Aquabacterium sp. OR-4: one gene and its partner. Each later gene encodes a partner of the first gene's protein in a complex. Links are inferred from orthologs where the notes say so. Each region holds a gene or a part of one and is shown on either strand. Other genes may lie near its edges. The genes, in order: tsaD and tsaB.

Evidence for each region.
Region 2: the proteins of tsaD (region 1) and tsaB are in contact, whole or in part, in a solved structure (PDB 4WQ4), measured with the Escherichia coli proteins. The link is inferred for Aquabacterium sp. OR-4 from one-to-one orthologs.

The regions. Positions count from the first base shown.
Region 1 is NZ_JAOCQD020000002.1:54,993-69,908, reverse strand. What follows is about bases 7,542-10,409. They hold tsaD (tRNA (adenosine(37)-N6)-threonylcarbamoyltransferase complex transferase subunit TsaD), read left to right. Parts: upstream 7,542-8,378; coding sequence 8,379-9,440; downstream 9,441-10,409. Other genes in these bases: N4G63_RS12480 (branched-chain amino acid ABC transporter substrate-binding protein), read left to right, coding at 9,534-10,409; N4G63_RS12490 (MFS transporter), read right to left, coding at 7,542-8,065. Outside these bases: N4G63_RS12520 (histidine phosphatase family protein), read right to left, coding at 1-376; N4G63_RS12515 (ABC transporter ATP-binding protein), read right to left, coding at 690-1,490; ntrB (nitrate ABC transporter permease), read right to left, coding at 1,511-2,413; N4G63_RS12505 (CmpA/NrtA family ABC transporter substrate-binding protein), read right to left, coding at 2,573-3,793; N4G63_RS12500 (ANTAR domain-containing response regulator), read right to left, coding at 4,315-4,950; N4G63_RS12495 (bifunctional protein-serine/threonine kinase/phosphatase), read left to right, coding at 5,037-6,770; more of N4G63_RS12490, read right to left, coding at 6,797-7,541; more of N4G63_RS12480, read left to right, coding at 10,410-10,862; N4G63_RS12475 (pyridoxal phosphate-dependent aminotransferase), read left to right, coding at 10,879-12,042; rpsO (30S ribosomal protein S15), read left to right, coding at 12,239-12,508; pnp (polyribonucleotide nucleotidyltransferase), read left to right, coding at 12,760-14,916.
Region 2 is NZ_JAOCQD020000002.1:1,719,141-1,734,116, forward strand. Bases 6,108-9,035 are described here. They hold tsaB (tRNA (adenosine(37)-N6)-threonylcarbamoyltransferase complex dimerization subunit type 1 TsaB), read right to left. Parts: upstream 8,029-9,035; coding sequence 7,186-8,028; downstream 6,108-7,185. Other genes in these bases: N4G63_RS19765 (uracil-DNA glycosylase), read right to left, coding at 6,108-6,651; rimI (ribosomal protein S18-alanine N-acetyltransferase), read right to left, coding at 6,638-7,186; N4G63_RS19780 (SGNH/GDSL hydrolase family protein), read right to left, coding at 8,111-9,035. Outside these bases: N4G63_RS19745 (DUF4136 domain-containing protein), read left to right, coding at 39-662; N4G63_RS19750 (DUF6279 family lipoprotein), read right to left, coding at 748-1,650; bifunctional UDP-N-acetylglucosamine diphosphorylase/glucosamine-1-phosphate N-acetyltransferase GlmU, read left to right, coding at 1,649-3,034; N4G63_RS19760 (diguanylate cyclase domain-containing protein), read right to left, coding at 3,161-5,632; more of N4G63_RS19765, read right to left, coding at 5,767-6,107; more of N4G63_RS19780, read right to left, coding at 9,036-9,136; N4G63_RS19785 (L-threonylcarbamoyladenylate synthase), read right to left, coding at 9,158-10,213; N4G63_RS19790 (5-(carboxyamino)imidazole ribonucleotide synthase), read right to left, coding at 10,254-11,450; purE (5-(carboxyamino)imidazole ribonucleotide mutase), read right to left, coding at 11,447-11,911; N4G63_RS19800 (tetratricopeptide repeat protein), read left to right, coding at 12,057-13,010; preprotein translocase subunit YajC, read left to right, coding at 13,168-13,494; protein translocase subunit SecD, read left to right, coding at 13,633-14,976. UniProt on the Escherichia coli protein: Required for the formation of a threonylcarbamoyl group on adenosine at position 37 (t(6)A37) in tRNAs that read codons beginning with adenine.

The DNA of each region.
Region 1 (14,916 bases):
CCTCGCCGTCCATCCAGCGCTGGAGGCCCTGGCGCAGCAGGCGGAAGTGCTGCTTGTAGCCCTCGGGCGAGGTGGGTTTGTCCAGGCTGGACAGCGGGCCGTCGTGCACCGCGGCCAGCACGGCATGGCTGTCGTACTCGTTCAGGCCCGGCCAGCGCAGCGCCTCGTGCGTGGCCTGCAGGCCGCGCGCCAGCGCCTCGTGCGATTGCAGGTGGCGCTGCAGCGTGCCGGTGAGCACCGCCTCGAAGCGCAGGCCGCGCTCGCGCAGGTACTCGCCCAGGCGCTCGCACTGCTGGTAGCCCAGCGGGCTGAGCTGGTCGTAGTTGTCGGCGCCGAACGAGGCCTGGCCGTGGCGCACGAGGTAGAGGGTTCCCATCGGCGGGATTGTCATGGCCGGCCGGTGCGCGGCCTTGTCACGGCCGTGACCGCCGGCAGACGCTGCGGCCGAGACATGCCGCGTGCACTGCAGCGGTGCGCCGCATGCTGTGTGGCGGTGCGGGTGGCGGCAAGGGGGGGCGGGTGGCGCAGATGCCAGTCAGGCGCCCAGAAAAAAACCCCCCGGTGATGCACCGAGGGGTTGGACGAAAGGGCCTGACTGCCCTGCTGAGGAGATAGACAGACACCGTTGCCGGCATCGATGAACATTCAGCAAGCGGCATGCCAGGCGCAGCCTGGCCAGGGCCAGCGGGTCAGGCGGCCTTGGCCTCGACGTGGCCGTGGCGGGTGTACAAAAAGTCCAACACCTCCTTGCGGCAGTGCATGTAGGCCGGGTCTTCGGCCAGCTCCACGCGGTTGCGCGGGCGCGGCAGATCCACGCTGAGGATCTGGCCGATGGTGGCCGCCGGGCCATTGGTCATCATCACGATGCGGTCGCTCAGCAGCACGGCTTCGTCAACATCGTGGGTCACCATCACCACGGTGCTCTGGGTGCGGGCCACGATCTTGAGCAGCTCGTCCTGCAGCTTGGCACGGGTGAGGGCGTCGAGCGCGCCGAAGGGCTCGTCCATCAGCAGCACCTTGGGCTCCATGGCCAGCGCACGGGCAATGCCCACCCGCTGCTTCATGCCGCCCGACACCTCGTGCGGGCGCTTGCTGGCGGCGTGGCCCATGTTCACGAGGTCGAGCGCGGCCTGGGTGCGGGCCTTCAGCTGCGCCTTGCCCTCCTTGGCGCCGAACACCCGCTCCACGGCCAGCATCACGTTGTCGAAGCAGGTCAGCCAGGGCAGCAGGCTGTGGTTCTGGAACACCACCGCGCGCTCGGGGCCCGGGGCGGTGATCTCGCGGTTGTCGCACAGCAGCACGCCCTCGGTGGGCACGGTCAGGCCGGCGATCAGGTTCAGCAGCGTGCTCTTGCCGCAGCCCGAGTGGCCGATCAGCGCGATGAACTCGCCCTTCTGCACCTGCAGGTTGATCTCGCGCAGCGCATGGAAGCGGCCCTTCTTGGTGGTGAACACCATTTCGGCGTTCTGCACTTCGATGAATCCAGGCATGGTCGTTTCCTTCGGTCAGATCAGTCGTCGAACGAGAAGCGCTTGGCAATGGACACCAGGGCCTGCTCGAGCAGCAAGCCCACGATGCCGATCACGAAGATGGCGATGATGATGTGGGCCACGTTGAGGTTGTTCCACTCGTCCCACACCCAGAAGCCGATGCCCACGCCGCCGGTCAGCATCTCGGCGGCCACGATCACCAGCCAGGCGGTGCCCACCGACAGGCGCACGCCGGTCAGCATGTAGGGCAGCACGCTGGGCAGCAGGATCTTGGTGATGACCTTCCACTCGCTGAGGTTCAGCACGCGGGCGACGTTCAGGTAGTCCTGCGGCACGCGCTGCACGCCCACGGCGGTGTTGATCACCATCGGCCAGATCGAGCAGATGAAGATCGTCCAGATGGCCGCCGGGTTGGCGCTCTTGAACACCAGCAGGCCGATCGGCAGCCAGGCCAGCGGCGACACCGGGCGCAGCAGGCTGATCAGCGGATTGACCATGCGGCTGAGGAACTCGAAGCGCCCCAGCATGAAGCCCAGCGGAATGCCCACCAGCGCCGCCAGGCCGAAGCCCAGCGCCACGCGCTGCAGCGAGAACAGGATGTTCCAGCCGATGCCCTGGTCATTGGGACCCTTGCTGTAGAACGGATCGCTGAACAGCTTGACCGCAGCCTCCCAGGTGGCGGCGGGCGTGGGGAACGCGCTGGAGTTCTGCGTGGCCAGCGCCCAGATGCCCACCAGCAATGCCAGGCCGGCAATGGGTGGCAGCACGCTCAGCGTGATGCCGCGCCAGTCGGTGGGCATGCGCGCCGGCTTGGCGGCCTTGGGCGGTGCGGCGGCAGCGGCGGGCTTGGCCGCCACCGCTGGCGCTGGCGTCTCGCTGGCAGGCGCCAGGCTCGAGGTTGAATGGAACACGGCACTGACCATGGCAGTTCTCCAGAAAAGAAACGAATACCGGCCGCTCGGTGAGGTCCAGCGGCCTTCGTCGCGAGCGGGCTCAGGGTGGTTCGAGCAACGCAGCCGTACACCCGTACGGCGAGTCGCGCAGGGCCGCCATGGGCCCGCGCAGCAGAAGGACGCTGGACCTCAGACCTTGACCTTGAAGCCGTCGGCGTACTTGGCGGGGTCCTTGCCCTCCCAGACCACACCGTCCACCAGCTTGCTGCTGCGCATGTCGCTCTTGGGCAGGTTGACCTTCAGCGCCGAGGCGGCCTGCTTGTAGAGCTCGGTCTGGTTGACCTGCTTGGCCACCGCCAGGTAGTCGGGGTGATCCTTCAGCAGGCCCCAGCGCTTGTGCTGGGTGAGGAACCACATGCCGTCGCTGAGGTAGGGGAAGTTCACCACGCCGTCGTTGAAGAACTTCATGTGGTTGGGGTCGTCCCAGGTCTTGCCCAGGCCGTTCTGGTAGCGGCCCAGGATGCGCTGGTTGATCGCATCGACGCTGGTGTTGACATAGGCCTTGTCGGCCACCGTCTCGGCCATCTTCATCTTGTTCTGCAGGCCGGCGTCGATCCAGCGGCTGGCCTCCAGGATGGCCATGATCACTGCGCGGCAGGTGTTGGGGTACTTCTTGGCAAAGTCGCCCGTGGTGCCCAGCGCCTTCTCGGGATGGTCCTTCCAGATGTCTTGCGTGGTGGTGGCGGTGATGCCGATGCCGTCGATGATGGCGCGGTGGCCCCAGGGCTCGCCCACGCAGTAACCGTCCATGTTGCCCACGCGCATGTTGGCCACCATCTGCGGCGGCGGCACGGTGATCACCTTGGCGTCCTTCATCGGGTTCACGCCCACGCTGGCCAGCCAGTAGTACAGCCACATCGCGTGGGTGCCGGTGGGGAAGGTCTGCGCAAAGGTGTATTCGCGCTTCTCGGCGGCCATCAGCTTGGCCAGGCTGGCGCCGTCGACCGCGCCCTTGTCCGCCAGCTTCTTGCTCAGCGTGATGGCCTGGCCGTTGTGGTTCAGGTTCATCAGGATGGCCATGTCCTTCTTCGGACCCGACACGCCCATCTGCACGCCGTAGATCAGGCCCCACAGCACGTGGGCCATGTCGAGCTCGCCGTTGACCAGCTTGTCGCGCACGCCGGCCCAGCTGGCTTCCTTGGTGGGGATGATCTTGATGCCGTACTTCTTGTCGAAGCCCAGCACGCTGGCCATCACCACGCTGGCGCAGTCGGTCAGCGGAATGAAGCCGATGCGCACTTCTTCCTTCTCGGGCTTGTCCGAGCCGGCGGCGTACACGGCGCTTTGCAGTCCGGGGATCATGCCGGCCGCGCCAGCGGCGGCGGCCTGGATGACGGAGCGGCGGGTCATGGTGCTGGATTCCTTGGGCGGGGTGGTCATGTGGGCAGGCTTGTTGCGATGAATTTCGGGCAAAAAAAAGCGTCCTCACCGAGCGCTGGTGGCCTTGCGGCCTGCGCGGGTGGGGACGCCATCGTCCTTGGCGGCAGGCGCGCTCGGCATTGAGCGCAACCTGGGCCTGTCGAAAGTCGCCATTGACCTTCTCGAACAATGCAACGCAAGCCGCGTGCCTGGCCTGGCAGGGCCATCCTGCGCCCCTGGCGCCTCGTGCCGGGGCATGGGGGCGCGCAGGTCGTGCTGCGGTGCACCATGCTTGGGCAAAGAGCCCGGGCAGACGGGCGGGCGCGCGGGCGCGGCGTGCATCGCGGCGGTGCCGTCGGGCGGTGGCCCGGGCGTGGCCAAGCAGGGGCCGGGCAGGGGGCCCGGTTTTCGTGGCCGGGCCGCGGCCTGACGGGCGAGGGGGCGGGAGGGGGGGAGGGGAGGGCGTGAGCCGCCGCGGCGGCGGGTGCGCCGGCGCTCGCCGGCGCGGCGCTTCAGCCGAGCAGGTCGGCGGCGTCGAGCATGCGCTGCGCGAGTTCTGCGATGCGCAGCTTCTTGTCCATGGCGGCACGGCGCAGGCGTGCGTAGGCTTCTTCTTCGCCCAGGCCCTGGCGGCTCATCAGCAGGCCCTTGGCCCGTTCGATCACCTTGCGCTCCTGCAGCTGGGCCTTGGCACTGGCCAGCTCGCGGCGCAGGGATTCCTCGACCTGGAAGCGCGCCATCGCCACATCCAGCACCGGCTTGATGCGCGCCGTGGCCAGGCCGGCCACCACGTAGGCGGTGACACCGGCGGCGATGGCATCGCGCACATGGCTGGTGTCCTCGTCGTCGGTGAACAGCACGATCGGCCGCCGGTCGTCGCGGGTGGCCAGCACCACATGCTCGAGCGTGTCGCGGGCCTGGCTCTGCGCATCGACGATCACCAGATCGGGCTGGATCTGCGCGAGCTGGTCGGGCAGAAACATGTCGGCCGGCAGCACCGCCACGATGTTGTAGCCGGCCTGCAGCAGCCCGATGCGCAGGCTGCGCGAACGCTCGGCCTCCAGCCACGCCGAGGTGTCTGAAGGATCGGGCACCAGATTGTCGGGTGCGACCACCACGATGCGCAGTGCCTGCTGGACGTCAGCCATGAGGTTCAAGGTGCAAGAAGCACGCCAATCGTGCAGGCCGTGCGCGCGCGGGCGCCGGGTCGTCGTCGAGCAGGGACAATGTCAGCATGGCATTTGAACTGGAAATCGGGCAGGCCAGCAGCACCGGGCCGCGCACGCACAACGAAGACCGTGCCGGGGCACACATCGCTGCCGAATCCGGGCGCGGCGTGCTGGCGGCCGTGGCCGATGGCGTGTCCACCGGCGGGCTGGGCGGCGAGGCGGCGCAGGCCACCGTGGCCGTGCTGCTGAACGACTTTTTCGCCACGCCCGCCACCTGGGAGACGACGGTCAGCCTCGACCGCCTGATCTCGGCGCAGAACGCCTGGCTGGTGGACCACAACCGCCGCCGCGCGCGCCACCGCGACGGCAGCGCGCTGACCACGCTGACCGCGCTGGCCTTGCGCGGCCAGACCTTCACCGTGGCCCATGTGGGCGATACGCGGGCCTGGCTGTGCCGGCCCGCTGCCAAGGCCGCTGAGGACGGCGCGCCGCCCGAACTCACGCTGCTGACGCAGGACCATGCCTTTGACGCCGCCGGCATGCACAGCCGCCTGACCCGCGCGCTGGGCCTGGACGACGCAGTGCGGGTGGACTACGTGGAAGGCGATGTCCGCCTGGGCGACTGCTTCGTGCTCAGCAGCGACGGCGTGCACGGCGTGCTCGATGCGCCCGAGATCGCACGGCTGGCGGTGTGGGGCTCGGCGCAGCAGGCCGCGCTGGCCCTGGTGGAGGCGGCGCTGGCCAAGGGCGGGCGCGACAACGCCACGGCCCTGGTGCTGCGGGTCACCGGCGTGGATGCCCGCGACCTGATGGACGAGCTGGGCGATGCACGCCGGCTGCCGCTGCCCGACAGCCTGCGCGTCGGCCAACTGCTGGACGGTCTGCAGATCACCGCCCGGGTGGCCGACAACGGCGTGCACCGCATCTACCAGGCACGCGACACGGCCGACGGCCGGCTGGTGGCCATCAAGCTGCTGCACCCGGGCCGGGCGGCCGATGCCGAAGAGCGCACGATGTTGGCGCACGAGGCCTGGCTGGGCCAGCGCCTGACCGAGGGCGGGGCGCCGGGCCTGGTGCACGTGCATCCGCGCCGGCCGGGTGCCGCCAGCTTCTACGTCGTGTTCGACTGGCATGCCGGGCGCACCATGGAGCAGCTGGCCGCGGCCCAGCCGGTGCCGGCCGTGGCCGATGTGGTGGCGGCCGCCATCGCGCTGACGCAGGCCCTGGCCAGCCTGCACCGCGCGGGTGTGGTGCACCGCGACATCAAGCCGGGCAATCTGCACCTGGCCGAAGACGGGCGCTGGCGTCTGCTCGACCTGGGCGCGGCGCTCAGCGGCCGCGAGCCGGCCAGCCAGCGCGAGCTGCGTGCCGGCACGCCCTCGTACATGAACCCCGAGCAATGGGAGGGGGCGCCGGCCGACGCGCGCAGCGACCTGTATGCGCTGGGCGTCTCGCTGTACCAGTGGCTCACCGGCAGCCTGCCGTACGGCGAGATCGAGCCCTACCAGCTGGCCCGTTATCGCCGCGACCCGGTGGCACCCACCCGCCTGCGCCCCGATCTGCCGGTGTGGCTGGAGCGGGTGGTCATGCGCGCCATCGCACGCGAGCCGCGCGAGCGCTTTGAAACCTCTGAAGAGCTGCTGCTGGCCCTCGAGCGCGGCGCGGCGAGGCCCTTGCCGGCGCTGCGCGCCACTCCGCTGGCGCGCCGCAACCGCGACGCGCTGTGGAAGGCCGGGCTGGTGGTCTCGCTGCTGTTCAACCTGCTGCTGGTGTTCTGGTTGCTGTTCCTGCCGCGCTGAGCCGGGCGCCAACGCGGCAGCCGGGCTCAACGCCGGGCGCCAGCGGTGCGGCTGACCGGCGCGCGCACGGCGTCTTGCTGCGCAGAGGCTGGGCGGGCACGGCCGCCTTTTTCGGCCCAGGTGCGTGTCCAGCGGATCTGTACCACGCGCAGCATCGCCAGCATGACCAGCGCCAGCACCGTGAACGACAGGAAGCCGCCCAGGTAGCTGCCGGTGTGCTGCTTGGCCAGGCCCATCGCGTTGGGCAGGAAGCCGCCACCGAGAGCGCCGATCTCGCCGATCATCGAGCCGGCCACCGCGGTGGTCAGCGGCCAGCGCAGGGGCACCAACTGGAACAGCGCACCGTTGCCGGCCCCCAGGGCGGCAAAGCACAGCATGAACAGCAAGGTGGTGACCACCAGCGACTGCCCGGCAAAGCCGCAGGCCGCCAGCGCAGCCGCCACCACCACCAGCACGCCGCTGAGGGTGTGGATGCCACCCACGCGGTCGGCGATCCAGCCGCCCACCACGCGCACGGCCGAGCCCATCAGCGTGGCCAGCATCGTCAGCTGCCCCGCCTCGATCTTGGTGACCTTGAACTGGTCGTAGAAATAGGTCGGCAGAAAGCTGGCCAGCCCGATGAAGCCGCCGAAGGTGACCACATAGATCAGGCTGAAGGCCCAGCCGTCCTTCTCGAACAGGCAGCCGACATGCTCGCGAAAGCTCTGGTGCTCGACATCGGGCGGCTCCTTGGCCACCAGCCACATCACCGCCATCGGCAACACCATGGTCATGGCGGCCAGGCCGTACACCGTCTGCCAGCCGTAGGCCTGGGCCAGCGGGGGCGCAAACAGCACGGCCAGCACCGTGCCCGAGTTGCCGGCCCCGGCGATGCCCATCGCCAAGCCCTTGTACTGCGGCGGATACCAGCCCGAACCCAGGCTCAACGCCACGCCGAAGCTGGCGCCGGCAATGCCCAGCAGCACGCCCATGGCCAGCACGTTGTCGTAGCTGTTGACGAACAGGTAGCCGAAGACCAGCGCCGCCACGATCAGGCCCATCTCCACCATCGCCGCGTTCTTGCGGCCGATGTACTGCGCCAGCACGCCCAGCGGAAAGCGCATCAAGGCCCCGGCCAGGATGGGCACCGAGATCATGAAGCCCTTTTGCGCCGGCGACAGGCCGAAGCTGTCGCTGATGAACGGCGCCATGGCGCCGTTGAGCACCCAGATGGCGAAGCAGAAGTCGAAGTACAGGAACGAGGCAGCCAGCGTAGGCCAGTGCCCGGCGCGCACGAAGGTCTTGAAGTTGGACATGGGTGTGGAGCCTGGCCCCGGGGTCAGCTCGGGCGCCGATGCTTCGAAGCGAAGGAGTTGGAACGCGCCCCAGGCGGCATGACAACCGACCGGCCCCCACAAGCGGGCCCGGCGGGCGCGTCGCGCGGCGTGCTGCCCTCGTTGGCAGAGCGCCGAAGCGGTGCATCAAAGCAGCCGCTGTGGCAGTGTTAGCAATATTCGCGCCTGAAATTTTGGCGCTGGCGCGGTGGTGCGGGCGCCAGCAAGGTGCAAGCCGTGCACGCTGGCGCAGCGCGGGGTGGTGCGCCAGCGGCAGCCCCTACACTCGCGCCCCATGAATGTGCTGGGCATCGAATCCTCCTGCGACGAGACCGGCGTGGCCCTGGTCAGCGCGGGTGCCCAGCCGGACGGCAGCGCGGCACGGCTGCCGGTGCTGCGCGCGCATGCGCTGCACAGCCAGGTGCAGATGCACGAGGCCTACGGCGGCGTGGTGCCCGAGCTGGCCTCGCGCGACCACATCCGCCGCGTGCTGCCGCTGGCCCGCCAGGTGCTGGCCGAGGCCGGTGCCACGCTGGCCGAGGTGGACGTGGTGGCCTTCACCCGCGGTCCGGGCCTGGCCGGCGCCCTGCTGGTGGGGGCTGGCGTGGCCTGCGCACTGGCCGCGGCGCTGGGCAAGCCGACGCTGGGCGTGCACCACCTCGAGGGGCATCTGCTGTCGCCGTTTCTGTCGGCCGATGCGCCCGAGTTTCCGTTCGTCGCGCTGCTGGTCTCGGGCGGTCACACCCAGCTGATGCGGGTGGAAGGCGTGGGCCGCTACGAACTGCTGGGCGAGACCATCGACGACGCCGCCGGCGAGGCCTTCGACAAGAGCGCCAAGCTGCTGGGCCTGGGGTATCCGGGCGGGCCGGCGCTGTCGCGGCTGGCGCTCAGCGGCAATCCGGCGGCCTACGCCCTGCCGCGGCCGCTGCTGCACAGCGGCAACCTCGATTTTTCGTTTGCCGGCCTGAAGACCGCCGTGCTCACCCAGCACCGCAGGCTGCAGGCCGGTGGCGAGCCCCTGGGTGAGACGCTGCGGGCCGATCTGGCCGCATCCACCCAGGCGGCCATCGTCGAGGTGCTGGTCAAGAAATCGCTGGCGGCGCTCAAGCACACCGGCCTGAAGCGCCTGGTGGTGTCGGGCGGCGTGGGCGCCAACAGTGCCTTGCGCGAGCAGTTGAACGCGGCAGCGCCGCGCCGCGGCCTGCGCGTGCACTACCCCGAGCTGTCACTGTGCACCGACAACGGCGCCATGATCGCGCTGGCCGCCGCCATGCGACTGCAGGCCGGTTGCGCCCAGGCCAGCTGCGACTACGCCTTTGACGTCAAGCCGCGCTGGCCGCTCGATCAGGCTGGTTGAGGCGGCGCTGCAGCGCGCGGGCCGCATGCGCTGTGCGTCGGCGCCCCGGCAGCGGAGCCATCCCCTTTTTTTGTGACCCTGAGTGTTGTTGAGATGAATGCATGTTTTCGTGGCGCCCGTCGGCGCATGGCCCTGGGTGTGATGGCGGCCTGGGCTGCGTGGGTCCTGCCCGTGGCGGCGCAGACCGCCGGTGCATCGGCGCCGCCCCCGTCCGAGCCGCTGCGGCTGGCCTTGATCGAGGCCCTGTCGGGCCCCTTCGCCAATGCCGGCGAGGCGGTGTTCCGCAACCTGCTGTGGGCCACCGAACGCGTCAATGCCCGCGGCGGCGTCAAGCTGCCGGCCGCCGCCGGGGGCGCGCGCAAGCTCGAGCTGGTGCGCATGGACAGCAAGGGCCAGGCCGACGAGGCGCTGTCGCTGCTGAAAAACGCCACCGACCGCCAGATCGGCTTCGTGCTGCAGGGCAACAGCTCCGGTGTGGCCAGCGCGCTGGTCGAGGCGCTGAACAAGCACAACGAGCGCGAGCCGCAACGCCGCGCCGTGCTGCTGAACTACTCGGCCGTGGAGCCCTCGCTCACCAACGACCGCTGCAGCTTCTGGCACTTCCGCTTCGACGCCCATGCCGACATGCGCCTGGCCGCGCTGATGAGCGTGCTGCAGGACGACAAGGCGCTGAAGAAGGTCTACCTGATCGGGCAGGACTACAGCTTCGGCCAGCAGCTGGGCCGGCAGGCGAGGGCGGCCATCACCGCGCGCCGGCCCGACATCGAGATCGTCGGCGACGAGCTGCACCCGATGGGGCGGGTGAAGGACTTCATGCCCTACGCCACCAAGATCCGCGCCAGTGGTGCGCAGGCGGTGATCACCGGCAACTGGGGCAACGACCTCACGCTGCTGGTCAAGGCCACGCGCGAGCTGGGCGTGCCGCTCAAGTACTACACCTTCTATGCCAATGCGCTGGGCGCGCCGGCGGCGCTGGGCGATGCCGGCGTGGGCGCCGTGCTGGCGGTGGCCGAATGGCACCCGAACCTGGGCGACGCGCCCAGCGAGGCCCTGGTGTCGGCCTTCCACAAGCGCTTTCCCGATCCGCGCGACGACTACCTGCATGCCCGCATGCAGACCCTGGTGGAGCTGCTGGTGCAGGCCATCGAGAAGGCCCGCAGCGCCGACCCCACGGCCGTGGCCCGCGCGCTGGAAGGCCTGGCCTACGACGGCGCCACGCTGGGCGGCGTGCACAGCGGCAGCATGCGTGCGGCCGATCACCAGTTCCAGCAGCCGCTGGTGGTGAGCATGATGGACAAGGCCGGCGCGCCGGGTGTGAAGCACGATGTCGAAGGCTCGGGCTACGGCTTTCGCACCGTGCGCCGCTTCGATGCCCGCGCCATGGAACTGCCCCACACTTGCCGCATGACCCGGCCGGAGTAAGCCCCGCATGATCGACCTGCGCCCCACCATCGCCGGCCTGCCGGGCAGCCGCATCCGCGAAGTGGCCAATGCCGGGCTGCACCGCAGCGATGTGCTGGCCTTCTGGTTCGGCGAATCCGACGAGGTCACGCCGCCCGAGATCCGCCAGGCGGCCAGCGAGTCGATCGCCCGCGGCGAAACCTTCTACAGCCACAACCTGGGCCTGGCCGAGCTGCGCGAGGCCCTGCGGGTCTATGTGGCCGGCCTGCATGGCGACCCGGGGCCTGAGCGCATCGCCGTCACCTCGTCGGGTGTCAATGCGCTGATGCTGGCGATGCAGCTGCTGGTGGGCGATGGCGACGAGGTGGTGGTGGTCACGCCGGTGTGGCCCAATCTGCCGGCCCAGCCCGCCATCCTGGGAGCGCGGGTGACGCGCGTGCCGCTGGCGCCCGATGCGCAGGGCGCCTGGCAGCTCGACCTGCAGCGCCTGCTGGCGGCGGTGACGCCGGCCACCCGGGTGCTGCTGCTCAACGCGCCCAACAACCCCACCGGCTGGACCTTGACCCGCGCCGAGCAGCAGACCCTGCTCGAGCATTGCCGCCGCACCGGCACCTGGATCGTGGCCGACGAGGTCTACGACCGCATCTGGTTCGGGCCGGGCCAGGCGGCGCCCAGCTTTCTGGACCTGGCCACGCCCGATGACCGCCTGGTGGTGGTGGGCAGTTTCTCGAAGGCCTTCCTGATGACCGGCTGGCGTCTGGGCTGGCTGGTGCTGCCGCGCGGCGGGCTCGAGGCGATGGGCAAGCTGCTCGAGTTCAACAGCTCCTGCGCGCCGGTGTTCGTGCAGCGCGCCGGGCTGGCGGCCATGGCCATCGCCGGGCAGTTCGTGCCGCCGCTGGTGGCGCGGCTGAAGGCCGGGCGCGACCGCCTGTGCCCGGCGCTGGCCGCCTTGCCGGGCGTGAGCTCGGCGCTGCCGCTGGGCGGCATGTACGCCTGGTTCAGGCCGCCCGGCGCCGGCGACTCGCTGGCCTTTGCCAAGCACCTGGTGGCCGAGCACGGCCTGGGCCTGGCGCCCGGCAGCGCCTTCGGCCCCGAGGGCGAGGGCTGGCTGCGCTGGTGCTTCGCGTCGCGTGACCTGGCCCGCATCGACGACGGCGTGGCGCGCCTGCGTGCTGCGCTATACTCTGCGGGTTTCGCCTAGCCTCGGTTGGGTGGAGCAAAGGCACGGCACGGGTCGGTTTCACCTGTGACCGCAAGTTAAAACGCCTGCGAAGCACGCCACGGATCACGCAAGAGCCGGGCGCTTCAAGGGCACTCGGAAACCGCCTGGCGCAATACGGGGCTTGCCGTCCCGCAGCGCCGGCCCGGCGGTTTCCATGACAACGAAGGAAACGCACATGACCGTGGCCAAACTCGACCGCGCAGAAATCGTCCAGGCCAATGCCCGTGGCACCGCCGACACCGGCAGCCCCGAGGTGCAGGTGGCCCTGCTGACCGCCCGCATCAACGACCTGACGCCCCACTTCAAGACCCATCTGAAGGATCACCACGGCCGCCGTGGTCTGCTGAAGATGGTGAGCCGCCGCCGCAAGCTGCTCGACTACCTGAAGGGCAAGGCCCCCGAGCGCTACACCGCGCTGATCCAGAAGCTCGGCCTGCGCAAGTAAGCGCACAATGAACACGAGAGCCTGTCTGGTGCACTGTCGCCCAGCACAGGCTCTTCGTCATTTGGAGTCCGAGACCCCGCCGCCACGTGCCGTATCGGCAGTGCTGTGTCATTCCAACGGCGTCCTCCGCAGCGATTCGCGATCGGGGCATCACTGGAATGGCATCCCGCCAGACGCGTGAACGGCAGCACGAACTCCCGGTTCCCATCGGCGCCACCGCAAGCGCGCCAGTTCTCACCGGAGACGCACACATGAGCATGTTCAACAAAGTCACCAAGACCTTCCAATGGGGCCCGCATCAGGTCACGATGGAAACCGGCGAAGTGGCGCGCCAGTCGGGCGGCGCCGTCATCGTCGACATCGACGGCACCGTGGTGCTGGCCACCGTGGTGGCACGCAAGGAAGCCAAGCCGGGCCAGGACTTCTTTCCGCTGACCGTCGACTACATCGAGAAGACCTACGCCGCGGGCCGCATCCCCGGCAGCTTCTTCAAGCGTGAAGGCCGCCCGAGCGAGCTCGAGACCCTGACCAGCCGCCTGATCGACCGCCCGATCCGTCCGCTGTTCCCCGAAGGTTTCTTCAATGAAGTGCAGGTCGTGGTGCACGTGCTGAGCCTGAACCCCGAGGTGCAGGCCGACATCGCCGCCCTGATCGCCAGCAGCGCCGCACTGTCGGTGTCGGGCATCCCGTTCAACGGCCCCATCGGCGCCGCGCGCGTGGGCTACATCAACGGCGAATACGTGCTCAACCCGGGCCGTGCCCAGTTGGCCGACAGCAAGCTCGACCTGATCGTGGCCGGCACCGAAGCCGCCGTGCTGATGGTGGAATCCGAGGCCGACCAGCTGTCTGAAGAAATCATGCTGGGTGGCGTGGTCTTCGGCCACGACATGGGCAAGATCGCCATCAGCGCGATCAACGCGCTGGTGCGCGACGCCGGCAAGCCCGAGTGGCAATGGACGGCCCCGGCCAAGGACGAAGCCTTCATCGCCAAGGTCACCGAGCTGGCCGAGCCCAAGCTGCGCGCCGCCTACCAGATCCGCAGCAAGCAGGCCCGCACCCAGGCCTGCCGCGAAGCCACCAGCGAGACCCTGGCCGCCCTCAAGGCCGATGGCCAGGCCTTTGACAGCGTGGCCGTCGAAGGCCTGCTGTTCGAGATCGAGGCGCGCATCGTGCGCGGCCAGATCCTGGCCGGCGAGCCGCGCATCGACGGCCGCGACACGCGCACCGTGCGCCCGATCGAGATCCGCAACAGCGTGCTGCCGCGCACCCACGGCTCGGCGCTGTTCACCCGAGGCGAGACCCAGGCCCTGGTGATCGCCACGCTGGGCACCGAGCAGGACGCGCAGAAGATCGACGCGCTGGCCGGTGAGTACCAGGACCGCTTCCTGTTCCACTACAACATGCCCCCGTTCGCCACCGGCGAAACCGGCCGCGTGGGCAGCCCCAAGCGCCGCGAGATCGGCCACGGCCGTCTGGCCAAGCGCGCCCTGGTGCCGCTGCTGCCGCCCAAGGACGAGTTCCCGTACACGGTGCGCGTGGTCTCCGAGATCACCGAGTCCAACGGTTCTTCCAGCATGGCCTCGGTGTGCGGTGGCTGTCTGGCGCTGATGGACGCCGGCGTGCCGATGAAGGCCCACGTGGCCGGCATCGCCATGGGCCTGATCAAGGAAGGCAACCGCTTCGCGGTGCTGACCGACATCCTGGGCGATGAGGATCACCTCGGCGACATGGACTTCAAGGTGGCTGGCACCACCGCCGGCGTGACCGCCCTGCAGATGGACATCAAGATCCAGGGCATCACCAAGGAGATCATGCAGGTGGCGCTGGCCCAGGCCAAGGAAGCGCGCATGCACATCCTGGGCAAGATGCAGGAAGCCATGGGCGAGGCCAAGGCCGACGTGAGCCAGTTCGCGCCGCGCCTGTACACGATGAAGATCAACCCCGAGAAGATCCGTGACGTGATCGGCAAGGGCGGCGCCACCATCCGTGCGCTGACCGAAGAGACCGGCACCCAGATCGACATCGGCGAAGACGGCACCATCACCATCGCCAGCACCGACGCCGACAAGGCCGCGATCGCCAAGAAGCGCATCGAGGACATCACGGCCGAGGCCGAGGTGGGCGCCATCTACGAAGGCCCGGTCACCAAGATCCTGGACTTCGGCGCGCTGATCAACATCCTGCCCGGCAAGGACGGCCTGCTGCACATCAGCCAGATCGCCCACCAGCGCGTCGAGCGCGTGGAAGACTTCCTCAAGGAAGGCCAGGTCGTGAAGGTCAAGGTGCTCGAGACCGACGAGAAGGGCCGCATCAAGCTGAGCCTGAAGGCCCTGCTCGAGAAGCCCGAGGGCTACGAGGAAGAGCGCTTCGAGCGCCCGCGCCGCGAGTTCGGTGACCGCAACGACCGT
Region 2 (14,976 bases), 1.7 Mb from region 1 along the record:
GCGGCCGGTCGGCGCGGCGGCCACCCAAGGAGTTCACGATGCAACGACGACACCTGATCTCGGCCGCCACGCTGGCGCCCCTGGCCCTGCTGCTGGGCGGCTGCGCCACGCTGTCGCAGCTGGGCGTGGAGGTGAGCAGCTTTGGCGACTGGCCGGCCGCGCGCGATGCCGGCCACCGCGGCAGCTATGCCTTCGAGCGCCTGCCCTCGCAGCAGCAGGCGCCGCAGGCCGCGCTGCAGCAGCAGCTGGAAACCGCCGCGGCCGCCGCGCTGGCCCGCCTGGGCTTCACGCCCGTGGCGGCCGGTGGCCAGCCCGACCTGGTGGTGCAGCTCGGGGCCCGCGTGAGCCGCACCGACCGCTCGCCCTGGGACGACCCGCTGTGGTGGCACGGCGGCTTCGGCCCCTGGCGCGTGAACCCCTGGCGCGGCCCGTTCTGGGCCCCCTCGCCGCGCTTTGACAACCCGCGCTACGACCACGAGGTGGCCTTGCTGATCCGCGAACGCGGCACCGGCAAGCCGCTGTACGAGGCCCGCGCCAGCCACGAAGGCTGGCGCAGCGATGTCGCCGGCGTGCTGGCGCCCCTGTTTGCGGCGGCGCTGATGGACTTTCCGGCCACCGGGCCCAACCCGCGCACCGTGCGCGTGCCGCTGACACCGGGCTGAGGCACCGCCGTAGCGGCAGCAGGCGGGGCCGGCGCCGGCGAGTGGGCGCGCGAGCAGGCGGGCGAATGAGCCGGCGAGCGGGCGCTCAGCGCCGCGGTGCCGCCAGGCTGCGCAGGTCGTCTTCCCAGCGCTTCAGGCGCTCCACCGCGCGCTGGCGCTGCGCCGGGCTGGTGCCGGCATGCAGCTCGGCGGTCAGCGCGCAATTGCTCTCGGTCAGGCGGCGCTGGTAGTCGGCATAGGCTGGCCGCGGCGACACGATCACCTCCTCGGCCAGCCGGCGCAGGCCGGCCTGCACGGTGGCCGCGTCGGCCTGCTCGGCCTGCCACTGGCGCAGTGCCCGCACCAGGCCCTGGGCGCGGGTGCGGCGCTCGGCCAGCCAGCGTTCGGGGTCGAAGGGCGAGGCCGCCAGGCCCGCATCCAGGCGCTGGCGCTGGGCCTCGTCCAGCGGGCCGTAGTAGGGCTCGAAGCGCTCGAGCGCGCGCTCCAGCCCCTGGCGGCGGCGCTCGGCCGGCGGCGGCCGCACGAACTCGCGGGTGGCGTCGTCCAGGGTTTCGGCCTGGTGGCGCTCGAGCTGGTTGATCTGGGCCGGCGTGAGCGTGCGCACCACCTCGGCGGCGGCCGGCAGCGCCTGCTCCAGCGCCACCCGGGCGCGCTGCTGCCAGCCGGCCAGCTGGGCGCACACCTGGGCCCCGCTCACCGGCCCGGCGGCCATCTTCTGCAGCCGCTGCAGCTCGTCGGCATAGGCCGGCAGCTGGGTGGCGCGGTGCCAGTCGAACCAGGCCTGCAGCGCGGCCTGCACCCGGGGGCGCTGCTCGGCGGTGAAGTCGATCTGCCGGTCCAGCCACCACCAGGCCAGCGTGGGCCCCTGGTTGTAGCCCAGCTGCACGGTGCTGCAGGACGTGAGCAGCGTCATGCACGCGGCCACCAGCGCCCACTGCAGCGCGCCGATAATCCGCGGCTTCACATTCCAAGGCAGACGGTACTTCATGGCACTCGATATCGTGATCATGGCGGCGGGCAAAGGCACCCGCATGAAATCCCGCCTGCCCAAGGTGCTGCACAGGCTGGCCGGCCGTGCGCTGCTGGCGCATGTGCTCGACAGCACGCAATCGCTGGCCGCCGAGCGCACGCTGGTGATCACCGGCCACGGCGCCGACGAGGTCGAGTCTGCCATTGCCGCGCGCGGCGTGCTGCCGGTGCGCCAGATGCCGCAGCTGGGCACCGGCCATGCCATCCAGCAGGTGGTGCCGCACCTGGGTGACGACGGCACCACGCTGATCCTCAACGGCGACGTGCCGCTGATCGCGCCCGAGACCGCGCGCGCGCTGGCCGAGGCCTGCGGCGGTGAGCGCCTGGCGCTGCTGACCATCGAGCTGCCCGACGCCACCGGCTATGGCCGCATCCTGCGCTCGGGCGATGCCGGCGGCGGCCGCGTGCTGGGCATCGTGGAGCACAAGGACGCCACGCCGCGCCAGCGCGAGATCCGCGAGGTCTACACCGGCATGATGGCCGCCCCCACCCGGCTGCTCAAGCAGTGGGTGATGGCGCTGCGCAACGACAACGCGCAAAAGGAGTTCTACCTGACCGACATCGTGGCCATGGCCGTGGCCGATGGCGTGCCGGTGGTGGCCAGCCACGCCCGCGACGAGACCGAGGTGCTGGGCGTCAACAGCCCGCTGCAGCTGGCCGACCTGGAGCGCCGCTTCCAGAAGCGCCAGGCCGAGGCGCTGCTGGACGCCGGCCTGCGCCTGGCCGACCCGGCGCGTTTCGATCTGCGCGGCAGCCTCGCCCATGGCCAGGATTGCGAGATCGACGTCGGCTGCGTGCTCGAGGGCCAGGTGCGGCTGGGCGACGACGTGAGGATCGGCGCGCACTGCGTGATCCGCGACGCCGAGATCGCCAGCGGCGCGGTGATCCACCCGTTCACCCACATCGAGGGCGCCAAGGTGGGTGCCGGCGCGCTGGTGGGCCCTTATGCGCGGCTGCGCCCCGGCGCCGAGCTGGCCGAGGAGGTGCACATCGGCAACTTCGTCGAGGTGAAGAACAGCACGCTGGCCCGCGGCGCCAAGGCCAACCACCTGGCCTACCTGGGCGACGCCACGGTGGGCGAGCGCGTGAACTACGGCGCCGGCAGCATCACCGCCAACTACGACGGCGCCAACAAGCACCGCACCGTGATCGGCGCCGATGTGCACGTGGGCAGCAACTGCGTCTTGATCGCCCCGGTGACCCTGGGCGCCGGCGGCACCATCGGCGGCGGCAGCACGGTGAGCAAGGACACGCCGGCCGGCCAGCTGACCGTGGCGCGCGCCAAGCAGCTCTCGCTGGCGGGCTGGACGCGGCCGGTGAAGGCGCCGAAAACGCCCAAGTAAGCGCTCAGGCCGGCGCTCAGACTGGCGCACGGGCCAACGATCAGGTCAGGGCCCTGGGCCCAGGCAAGCGCCGCAGCGCGCGGCGGTCAGCGCCAGCCCGGCCGCCAGGCACTGGCGCGGCAGGCCTCAGCGCCGCTGCGTGGCCAGCCAGGCGGTGGCCTCGGCCGGTGTCATCGGCGGCGCCACCCACGGGCCCTGCGCCTGCTGGCAGCCGGCCTCGAGCAGGGCCTGCCACTGCGCCCCATCGGCCACGCCGGGCGCGCACAGCGGCAGGCCCAGGCCGCGCGCCAGCGCCGCCGCCGCGCCCAGCACCGCGCCAGCGGCGGCATCAGCGGCCGGGGCCGCCGCCAGCTCGGCGTCCAGCAACAGGCCGGCCACGGCGCCGGCGGGCAGCTGCCGCAGCAGGCCCAGCGGCAGCGCGCCACGCCCCACCTCGGCCAGCCAGACGCTGACCCCCAGCGCGCGCAGGCGCTGCAGCAGCTCGGCCGCCGGGCGGGCATCGTCGACACACAGCGCGGCATCGAGCTCCAGCGCCAGGCCCGGCCCCGCGCGAGGCGGCAGCGCGGCCAGCGCGCGGGCCACGCTGTCGGCCAGGCCGGCGGCACGCGACACCAGGCCCGCCAGGTTCAGCGACAGCGGCACCGCCAGCGCCAGCTCGGCCCAGCCGGCCTGCAGGCGCAGGGCCTCGGCCAGCGCCCAGTCGAGCAGCGGCTGCAGCAGGCCGCTCTGCGCGGCGGCCGGGGCGAAGGCGGCCGCGCCCAGGCTGCCACGCTCGGGGTGGTGCCAGTGCAGCTCGGCCTGCAGGCCCAGCAGCCGGCCATCGGCCAGCGCGCGGCGCGGCTGCAGCCGCCAGCCGAACTCGCCCTGGCGCAGGCCCTGGGCAATGCGCGCCTCGAGCTGCAGCCCGGCCTCGATGGCCGCCGCCATGGCCGGCTCGAACAAGGTGACCACCGCGCGGCCGGCGGCCTTGCCGGCATACAGGGCCGCGTCGGCATGGCGCAGCAGCGCATCGGCGCTGTCGCCATCGGCCGGGTGCAGCGCCACGCCGATGGTGGGCGTCACGGCCATCGGGCGGCCGCCCCAGTTCACCGGCTCGGCAATGGCCGCGTGCACGCGCAGCGCCGCCGCACGCGCCGCCGCGGCGCCGGCCAGGCCGGGCAGCAGGATCACGAACTCGTCGCCACCAAAGCGCCCGGCCTCGGCCCCCGGCGCCACGGCCGCCAGCACGGCGCGCAGGCGTTCGGCCACGGTGCGCAGCAGCGCATCACCGGCCAGATGGCCCAGCGCGTCGTTGATGCGCTTGAAATGGTCGAGGTCGACAAACAGCAGCGCCAGCACCATGCCGGGTGCGGCCGGCTGCTCGATGGCCGCCTGCAGCGCCGCCATGAAGGCCGCGCGGTTGCGCAGGCCGGTGAGCGAGTCGTGCTCGGCCAGGTGCTGCATGCGCACGCGGGCAGCCTGGCGGTCGCGGATGTCGCGCACCACCACCATGCGCAGCGGCTGGCCGTCGTGCTGGATGGCGCGGGCGATGATCTCCACCGGCAGCGTGCTGCCGTCGGCATGCAGGCAGGCGGCCTCGTAGGGCAGCTCGCTCAGGCGTGCCATGCCCTCGCGCACCCGCGCGGCATGCGCCGGGGCGATGAAATCCATCACCCGCTGGCCGATCAGCGTCTCGCGCGCGCGCCCCAGCAGCGCGGCCATCGGCTCGTTGAGGTCGGTCACCACGCCGTCGCGGTGAAAGGCGATGCCTTCCAGGCTGGCGCCCAGAAACTTGCGCAGCCGCTCCTCGCTCTCGCGCAGCGCACGCTCGATGTCGACAAAGCGCGTGACATCGCTGACCAGCACCAGCGCGCCCTGCACCTGGCCGGCCCGCGCCTGGCCGGGCGCGCCGATGTGCGGGATCAGGTGGACCTCCACCCAGCGCCGCGGCCCGCCGCCGACCGGCTCGACGCAGCGGGTGTAGGTGACCGTGCGGCGATGCGCCAGCATGCGCTGCACCTCGGCCTGCGCCAGGCCCAGGCCGGCATCGCCCACCACCTGGCCCAGGCTGCGGCCGACGATGCTGCGGGTGTCCAGGCCGTAGAAGGCGGCATAGGCCTGGTTGGCATAGCGACACAGGCTCTGGCGGCCACCGAAGTACGCCACCATCACCGGCAGCAGATCGCCCAGCTGGCGTTGCGTGCGGTGCTGCGCCTGCTCGTCGGCCAGCGCCTGCCACAGCGCCGGCAGCGTGGCCACCACGCCCAGGTGGCAGCCGGCCTCGGGCTGCCAGGCCAGCTGCAGGCTCAGCGTGCCGTCGGCAGCCTGCGGGCTGGCAGCGGCCGCCGCCCCTGCCGCCAGCGGCAGCCGCAGCAGCGTGCTGCAGCCCGGGCGCAGCGCCTGCTGCAAGGGCCGCAGCGCGGCGGGCGCCAGCGCGGCCCACCAGCCTTCTTGCAGCAGGGCCTCGCGCGGGTGGCCCAGGCATTCGGCCAGCGCTGCATTGAGCGCCAGCGCACGGCCCTGGGCATCGAGCGCCAGCGCGGGCAGCGGGCTGTCGGGCCAGCCCAGATCGGGCGCCGGCACCGGCAGCGCGCGCGCTGGCGGCTCGCGGCCCTGCATGGGCACGGTGTCACGCTGCAATCTCGGCCTCCCCCGCCGCGGCCGTCAGGGCCGGGTCGGCGCGCATGATATCGACCGCCTGCGCCCGGCAACACCCTCTGTCGCGGGCCTGCCACCCGGGATTTTTCGGGTGGTCAGTCAGCGGTCTGCAGACAGCTGGCGGCCAGGCACAGATCGTCCCAGGCGCGCGCCTTGTCGGCCGGCTGGCGCAGCAGATAGGCCGGGTGGTAAGTCACCACCAGGGGCCGGCCCTGCCACTGGTGCACGCTGCCGCGCAGGCGCCCGATCGGCGCGTCGCTGCCCAGCAGCGACTGCACCGCAAACCGGCCCATGGCCAGGATCACGCGCGGCTGCACCAGGGCCACCTGCCGCTCGAGATAGCCCTGGCACTGCGCCAGTTCGTCGGGCTGCGGATTGCGGTTGTGCGGCGGGCGGCACTTGAGCGTATTGGCGATGAACACCTGACGCGCCGGATCGGCCGCGCCGCGGCCGAGGCCCAGCGCGGCCAGCATGCGGTCGAGCAGCTGGCCGGCGGCGCCGACGAAGGGCTCGCCCTCGCGGTCTTCCTGCTCGCCGGGGGCCTCGCCCACGACCATCAGGTGCGCCTGCTCGTGGCCCACGCCGAACACCGTGTTGCGCCGGCTGCCGGCCAGGCTGCAGGCCTGGCAGCCGGCCACCGCGGCGCGCAGGGCCGGCCAATCCATGCCGGCGATGGCGCCCGCGGGCTGTGGCGCGGCAGGCTGGCGTGGCGGCGCCGCCGCGAGAGGCCGCGCGGGCGCCAGCGGGCGCGGGGCACCATCCGATGCCGGTGCCGATGCCGCTGGAATGGCCGGTGCCACGGCAGGCGCCGCGGCAGGCGAACCCGCCAAGGCAACGGCCGCCGCCGCAGCCGGCGTGTCGGCCAGCACCGCGCTGGCCGCCGCAGGCGCGGCCGCCGCGGCATCGGCCTCGGTGGGCGGCAGCCACAGGCGCAGGCCCAGGCTGCGCAGCATGGCCTGCTGGCGTTCATCCCAGCGCATGGTCACCTCCGTGCTGGGCCCAGGGTCCGGTCGGCGGCAGACCGGTGGCCGCGTGCTGCGGCAGGCCCAGGCGCATCACCAGCGCGTCTTCGCGCCCGCGCTCGGCCGGGTAATAGCCTCGGCGCAGGCCGACCTCGGCAAAGCCGCAGGCCGCGTACAGCGCGCGGGCCGGCGCATTGCTTTGCCGCACCTCCAGCCACAAGGCCTCGTCGGCGCGGGCGCGGCATTGCGCCAGCAGGCGCGCCAGCAGCGCGCGGGCATGGCCGCGCCGCTGCCAGGCCGGGGCCACGGTGATGTTCAGCAGATGGGTTTCGCCGACACCACGCATGGCCACCATGTAGCCGATCAGCTGCCCGGGCGGCGCCAGGCGCAGCTCGGTGTCGTAGCCGGCGGCCAGCGAGTCGATGAAGTTGCCGCGTGTCCAGGGGTGGCTGTAGGCGCCCGCCTCCACCGCCATCACCGGGTCGAGGTCGGTCACCTGCATGGCGCGGTGCACGGCCTGCACCTCGCCCTGGGCGCGCTGCGGGCCGGCCATCACGGCGCCCCGGCGGCGGCGGCGCGCTGGCGCAGGCGCTCGTCGGTGGTCAATGCCACCTTGTCGCGCAGGTACAGCGGCAAGGCCTGGTCGGCGTTGATCTGGGCGCCACGCGCCCAGGCCGCGCCGGCCAGGCGCAGCAGCGCACCGGCCCGGCCGCCAGCCCCCTGTGCGGCCGGCTGAGCCTGCGCGGGATGCTCGGCCGGCTCGATGCAGCGCACACCCTGCACCGGCAGGCGTGCACCGAACAGCCGCGGCGCGTTGCCGGCCACGCGCTGCGGCTGGGCCCGGGCCCAGCGCTCGGCCAGCGCGGCCTGGGTGTACAGCGCCGGGGCCTGCCGGGTGTGCCAGCCCTCGGCGGCGTCGAAGTGGTACTCGGCGGCGTAGACCTCGTCCATGCGCGCATCCACCGCCACCCACCAGGCGCCGGTGCCGTCATCGGGCTGGCCTGCGCTGGCCTGCTCGGCGCGCGCCGACTCGGCCACGATCAGCAGGCTGTCGACCGGCAGCAGCGGCCGGTCGGCGCCGAAGCCCAGGCCCTGGGCCACCGCGCAGGCGGTGCGCAGGCCGGTGAAGGCACCGGGGCCGACGCCGAAGGCGATCGCGTCGAGCCCGGCCAGCGAGGTGCCGGCCTGGCGCAGCAGATCCATCACCACCGGCACCAGCCGCGCCGAGGCCTGGGCGCCGCCAGCCTCATGCTGCAGCCAGCGGCCTTGCGGCGTGCACAGGCCGACGGCCAGGCATTCGGTGGCCGTGTCCAGCGCCAGCAGGCATGCCGCGGCCGCGCCGGGCGCACGGGCTGGCGGGCGGACTGGCAGGCTGGCGGGCGGGCGTTCGGTCATGGCGGCGCGGCAGTGTAGCCGCGGGGCGGCGGGCGCCGCAGCCGGGCGCCCGGGCGCTGCCGCGGGGCGGCGCGGGCGCCGCTCAGAACGGGTTGTTGAGCGCGCGCGACTGCGCCTGGCTGCCGATCAGGCTGTGCGCCTGCGGGCCCAGGTGGATGCTGTCGGCCCACAGGTGGCTGGTGCTCGAGGCGCCGCTGACCAGCGTGCTGAGCGTGCACTGGGTGGCCACGGTGACCTGGGCGGCATCGCAGGCCGCCACGTCGGGCGAGGCCGGCGAGGCCAGGTAGCCGGAGGGCAGCTTGTAGACCGCGGCCACCACGTCATCGACCAGCACCAGGCCGTAGTTGCGGCCGTCGTAGGCGGTGGCGTCGATGTTGGTGCGCAACTCGGCGTTGAAGTCGTAGGTCAGCTGCGACAGCAGGGCCTTGGCATTCGGGCGCGAAAGCTGCTCGCTCACGGCATAGGGCGACAGGCCCAGGTCGGGCATCGTGAAGATCAGCGCGCGCGCGCCGGTCTTGAGGATGTCGTTGTTGACGCGCTCGGCCGCGGCCTTGCCGCGGCGCTTGGCCTCGGCGCGCGCACCGGCCTCGCCCATCAGGCCGCCCTTGACCTGGGCATACACCGCCAGCACGTCGTGCACGCCGATCATCATGGTGACCATGTCGCGCCGGCTCAGGCCGCCGCTGACTTCGGCCACCTGCTGGCGCAGGCCGGCCGCGGGGTCTTCCACGGTGGCGTTTTCCTTGGCCAGGATGAAGGCCTTGACCGTGGCATCGGTCGGATTGCATTCCTTGAACACGAAGCCGTACAGGCTGGCCACCGACTGCGCAAAGGTCGGCAGCGACAGGCACTTGCCGGTGCTGGTGGAACTGCGGTCGTTGATCGAGTACTTGTGGCCGTCGTGCTTGCCGCCGGTATCGGTGGCGTCGGCGATCATGCTGCTCTCGTCACCCAGCACCACCAGGCGGTCGGGCTTGAACGACTCCACCTGCGAGGTGCCGCCACCGCAGCCAGCCACCAGGGCCGCGGCCACGGCCAGCGCACCGGCGCCCCGCACACGGGTCAGCCAGTGCGGCAGGCGGCGGGTCAAATCACGCGAGAGACTCATCGACATTCCAGTTCAGCTTCATCAGGCAACGGCGCCAGGCTGGCGGCCGTCATGGCCTGGGTCGGCAGCGGCGCGCCGCAGGCGGTCGCGCACGCCTTCCCAGGCCGGCAGATCGGGCGGTTGCTCGATCCAGATCTCGCGCACCGCAGGCACATCCAGCGCCCGCAGCACCGCAAACAGTTCATGGGCCACGGCGGCCGGGTCGGCGGGCATCGGCCGCCAAAGTCCGGACGCAGCCATGGCCTGGGGCCCGGCCACAGGCTGGCGGGAATATACCGCCACGCCCTCGGGCGCCTGCGGGCCGCAGGTGTCGGCCGTGCAAAGCGCGGCGGCCAGCGCCCGGCTCAGTGCCTCGGGCGCAAACAGCCGCACCCGCGCCGCCGGCGCGTAGTGCGAGGCCAGCGTGCCCGAGGCCCGCGGTGCGTCGGCATCGGGGGCCTGCAGCGGCTGGCCCAGCGCGGCCTCGAGGGCCTCGCGCGGCAGCGCGCCGGGGCGCAGCAGCACCGGGTGGCCGCGGCTCACATCGACGATGGCCGATTCGATGCCGACATCGCAATCGCCACCGTCCAGCACCAGCAGCTCGGGCCCGAACTCGCTGGCCACATGCGCCGCGCAGGTCGGGCTGACCCGGCCGAACCGGTTGGCGCTGGGCGCCGAGACGCCGGGCACGCCGCGCGCCGCGGCGGCCCGCAGCAGCGCCTGGGCCACCGGGTGCGAGGGGCAGCGCAGGCCGATGCTGGCCTGCCCGCCCGCCGAGGCCGCGGCCACGCCGTCGCGGCGCGGCACGATCACGGTCACCGGCCCGGGCCAGAAGGCCGCCATCAGGCGCCGGGCCGCGGGCGGCAGCGCATCGGCAGCGAAAAACGCCGCGGCGGCGGCGTCGGCCACGTGCACGATCAGCGGATGGTCGGCCGGCCGGCCCTTGGCGGCAAAGATGCGCGCCACGGCGGCATCGTCGTCGGCGCGTGCGCCCAGGCCGTACACCGTCTCGGTGGGCAGGCCCACCAGCGCCCCGGCGGCCAGGCGCTCGGCGGCGGCGGCCAGGGCCGCGGGATCGTCGCCGCGCAGGATGCTCATCGCCGGAGGTTTGATGGAGACGTGGCGCGGCGCCGCGCGCTCAGAACGCCGGCAGGCCCAGCAGCGCCGCGGCCTGCGAGGCCACCGTGCGGGCCATGGCGGCGGTGTCGGCCGTGACGGTGAGGTGGCCCATCTTGCGGCCCGGGCGGGCGCTGGCCTTGCCGTACAGGTGCAGGTGCACGCCGGGCAGTGCCAGCACCTGGGCCCACGGCGGTGTGGCTTCGGCCGCATCGGCGCCCTGCGGAAACCACAGGTCGCCCAGCAGGTTGAGCATCACCGCCGGCGAATGCTGGCGCGGCGCCACCAGCGGCAGGCCGGTGAGCGTGCGCACCTGCAGCTCGAACTGGCTCACGTCGCTGCCGTCCACCGACCAATGGCCCGAGTTGTGCGGACGCGGCGCCATCTCGTTGGCCACCAGCGAGACCCAGGTGCCGTCGGGGCCTGGCAGCGGGTCTTTCAGCACGAAGAACTCGACGCACAGCACGCCCACATAGCCCAGCGCCCGGGCCAGCGCGGCGGCGCAGTCGCTGGCCTGCTGCTGCAGCGCCGGCGCGACATCGGGTGCCGGCACCTGGGTCACGGCCAGGATGCCGTCGCGGTGCAGGTTCTGCTGCACCGGCAGCTGCACCACGTCGTCAAAGGCATTGCGCGCCACCACCACGCTGAGCTCCAGTGCCAGCGGCAGCATGGCCTCGAGCACGCAGGGCACCTGCCGCAGCTGGGCCCAGGCGGCGGCCAGCGCGGCGCGGTCGGCCACGCGCACCTGGCCCTTGCCGTCGTAGCCCAGGCGGGCGGTCTTCAGGATGCCGGGCAGCAGGCTGTCGGGCACGGCGGCCAGTTCGGCCTCGGTCTCGATGCGGGCATGCGGCGCGCACGGCACGCCGGCGCGGCGGAACAGCGCCTTTTCTTCGGCGCGGTCCTGGCAGATGGCCACGGCCTCGGCCGCCGGCGCCACCGGCCGGTGCGCACCCAGCGTCACCAGCGCGGCGGCGGGCACGTTCTCGAACTCGGTGGTGATCGCGGCGCTGCGCTGCATCAGCTGCGCCAGGCCCTGCTCGTCGAGGTAGCCGGTGTCGATGTGGTAGTGGGCCACCAGGCCGGCCGGCGAGGCCGGATCGGCATCGAGCACGGCGGTGAAATAGCCCATCGCCTGCGCCGCCTGCACGAACATGCGGCCCAGCTGGCCGCCGCCCATCACGCCCAGCGTGGCGCCCGGAAGAATCGTCTTGCCGCTCATTTGAGTTCTGCCGTCATGGCCTGGGCAGCGGCCGTCTGCGCCGCGCGGAAGGCCTCGAGCCGGCCGCGCAGCGCGGCATCGCCGGTGGCCAGCATGGCCACCGCAAACAGGGCCGCGTTCGCCGCGCCCGCCGCGCCGATGGCGAAGGTGGCCACCGGAATGCCCTTGGGCATCTGCACGATGGAGTGCAGCGAATCCACCCCCGACAGCGCCCGGCTCTGCACCGGCACGCCCAGCACCGGCACGGTGGTCTTGGCCGCCAGCATGCCCGGCAAGTGGGCCGCGCCACCGGCGCCGGCGATGATGGCGCGCAGCCCGCGACCGGCAGCGGCCTCGGCGTAGGCAAACATCTCGTCGGGCATGCGGTGGGCCGAGACCACGCGGCATTCATGCGGCACGCCGAAGTCGGCGAGAATCCGGGCCGCCTCGCGCATCGTCTCCCAGTCGCTGGACGATCCCATCAGCACGCCGATCACGGCGCTGGGGTTGTGGTGCTCAACTGACAAGGGGTTCTCCGCAAGCGACGGCAAAACATTGAATTGTAGGCGGCCGCCCGCATCTGCCCGTGCCACGCGACTGTCAAAACCCCTGCAGGCCCAGCCCACCATGAGCGACATCACGATCCAGAATTTCGAAACCGAGCTGATCCAGGCCTCGATGCAGCAGCCGGTGCTGCTCGACATCTGGGCGCCCTGGTGCCAGCCCTGCCGCACGCTGGGGCCCATCCTCGAGAAGCTGGAAACCGCCTACGAGGGCCGCTTCACGCTGGCCAAGCTCAACAGCGACGACCAGCCCGAGATCGCCAGCCAGCTGAGCCAGGCCTTCGGCGTGCGCTCGATCCCGTTTTGCGTGCTGTTTGCCAATGGCCAGCCGGTGGACGGCTTTGTAGGCGCGCTGCCCGAGGCGCAGATCCGCGAGTTTCTCGACCGCCATGTGCCCAGCGCCGACGAGGTCGAGGCCGAGGTCGAGACCGCCGAGGCCGAAGCCCTGGAGGCCGAGGGCGACCTGCCGGCCGCGCTGGCCAAGCTGCAGCAGGCCGTGGCGGCGGACCCGGCCAACGACAGCGCGCGCTTCGACTACGTGAAGCTGCTGATCGAGACAGGCGATCTGGTGCTGGCGCGCCAGGCCTTCGAGCCGGTGGTCTCGAAGCTGCAGTTCGAGCCGCGCCTGGCCGCCCTGGGCCTGTGGCTGAGCGCCTGCGAGAAGGCGCCCGTGGCGCGCAGCCCGCAGGCCCTGGCCGCGGCCATCGAGGCCAACCGCCGCGACTTCGACGCCCGCTACGAGCTGGCCCAGCTGCTGATGGCGGTGGGCCGCTTCACCGACGCGATGGACGCGCTGCTCGAGATCATCATGCGCGACAAGGCCTGGCACGACGAGCTGGCGCGCAAGACCTATGTGGCCATCCTCGAGCTGATGACCAAGCCGGTGCCCAAGGCCGCGCCGGGGCAGGACGCCGCCAAGGCCAAGGGCACGCTCGAGCTCACCGGCAAGGCGGCGGTGACGCCGTCCGACCCGGTGATCGACCAGTACCGTCGCAAGCTCAGCATGGCGCTGTTCTGAACGCCATGCGCCCGTGCGCCCGGCCGGGTGCCGGGCGCCGCCGCAGCGCCCCTCGCATCGGGCGTCACCGCGCGCACCTAAAATGGGCGGTTTGCCCGCATCCCAAGGCGTTGCCTCCAGGCAGCGCACGACCTGACCTTCAGTAGGAACCTCTCACATGTTCATTTCCAACGCATTCGCCCAGACCGCCCCGGCCGCCGGTGTTGGTGACGGCGGCACCATGCAGCTGGTCATCATGGTCGGCATGTTCGCCGTGCTGTACTTCGTGATGATCCGCCCGCAGATGAAGCGCCAGAAGGAGCACCGCGCCATGATCGAGGCGCTGGCCAAGGGCGACGAGGTGGTCACCTCGGGCGGTCTGGTGGGCCGCGTGACCAAGCTCGACGACAACCACCTGCGCCTTGAAGTCGCCAGCGGCGTCGAGCTGCAGCTGCAGCGCAGCGCCGTGGTGCAGGTGCTGCCCAAGGGCACCTACGGCAAGTAAGCCCCAGCGGCTTGTGAGGCACGGCCGCCGGTGCCCCCCGCACCACGGCCGCCAGATGCACCCCGCCCGCGGGGTGAACCGCCCGGCGCCGCAGCCACCTGCCCAGCAGGGCCTGCCACCGGGTCGAGGATCGCGACGATGAACCGTTACCCCTGGTGGAAATACGCCCTGCTGGCCCTGACGCTGGTGATCGGGCTGGTCTACACGCTGCCCAACTTCTTCGGCGAGGCGCCGGCCGTGCAGGTGTCTTCGGCCAAGGCCACGCTGAAGGTCGAGGCGGCGCTGGTGCCGCGCATCGAGCAGGCGATCAAGACCGCCGGGCTGACGGCCGACTTCGTGCAGCTGGAAGGCACCTCGGTCAAGGCGCGCTTTGGCAGCACCGACGACCAGATCAAGGCCAAGGACGCGATCGCCAAGGCGCTGAACCCCGATGCCGCCGACCCCGGCTACATCGTCGCGCTCAACCTGCTGAGCCGCACGCCCACCTGGCTGAGCCGCCTGCACGCGATGCCCATGTTCCTGGGCCTTGACCTGCGCGGCGGCGTGCACTTCCTGATGCAGGTGGACATGAAGGCCGCGCTGCTGAAGAAGGCCGACAGCGTGGTGGGCGACGCCCGCACGCTGCTGCGCGACAAGAACGTGCGCCATGCCGGCATCGCCCGCGACGGCCAGACGGTGACGGTGCGCCTGCGCGACGCGGCCACCGCCCAGCAGGCGGCCAATGTGCTGTCCGACCAGCTGCCCGACTGGCAGTGGACGCCGGCCCCCGACGGCAGCGACGTCAAGCTCACCGGCGCGCTCAAGCCCCCGGCCGCCAAGGCGGTGCAGGACGCGGCCATCAAGCAGAACATCACCACGCTGCACAACCGCATCAACGAGCTGGGCACCAACGAGCCGGTGATCCAGCAGCAGGGCGCCGACCGCGTGGTGGTGCAGCTGCCCGGCGTGCAGGACACGGCCCGCGCCAAGGACATCATCGGCCGCACCGCCACGCTGGAGGTGCGCATGGTCAACAGCAGCACCGAGGCGCTGGATGCGCTGCGCGGCGCCGGCCCGGTGCCCTTTGGCAGCGAGCGCTACCTCGAGCGTGACGGCACGCCGATCATCGTCTTCCGCCAGGTCGTGCTGACCGGCGAGAACCTCACCGACGCCCAGTCGGGCTTCGACTCGGGCACCAGCGGCGAGCCGGCCGTGCACCTGACGCTCGATGCCAAGGGCGCGCGCATCTTCCGCGATGTCACGCGCGACAACATCGGCAAGCGCATGGCCATCCTGCTGTTCGAGAAGGGCAAGGGCGAGGTCGTCACCGCGCCGGTGATCCGCAGCGAGATCGGCGGCGGCCGCGTGCAGATCTCGGGCCGCATGACCACCCAGGAAGCCAGCGACACCGCGCTGCTGCTGCGCGCCGGCTCGCTGGCCGCGCCGATGGAGATCATCGAAGAGCGCACCATCGGCCCGACGCTGGGCGCCGAGAACATCCAG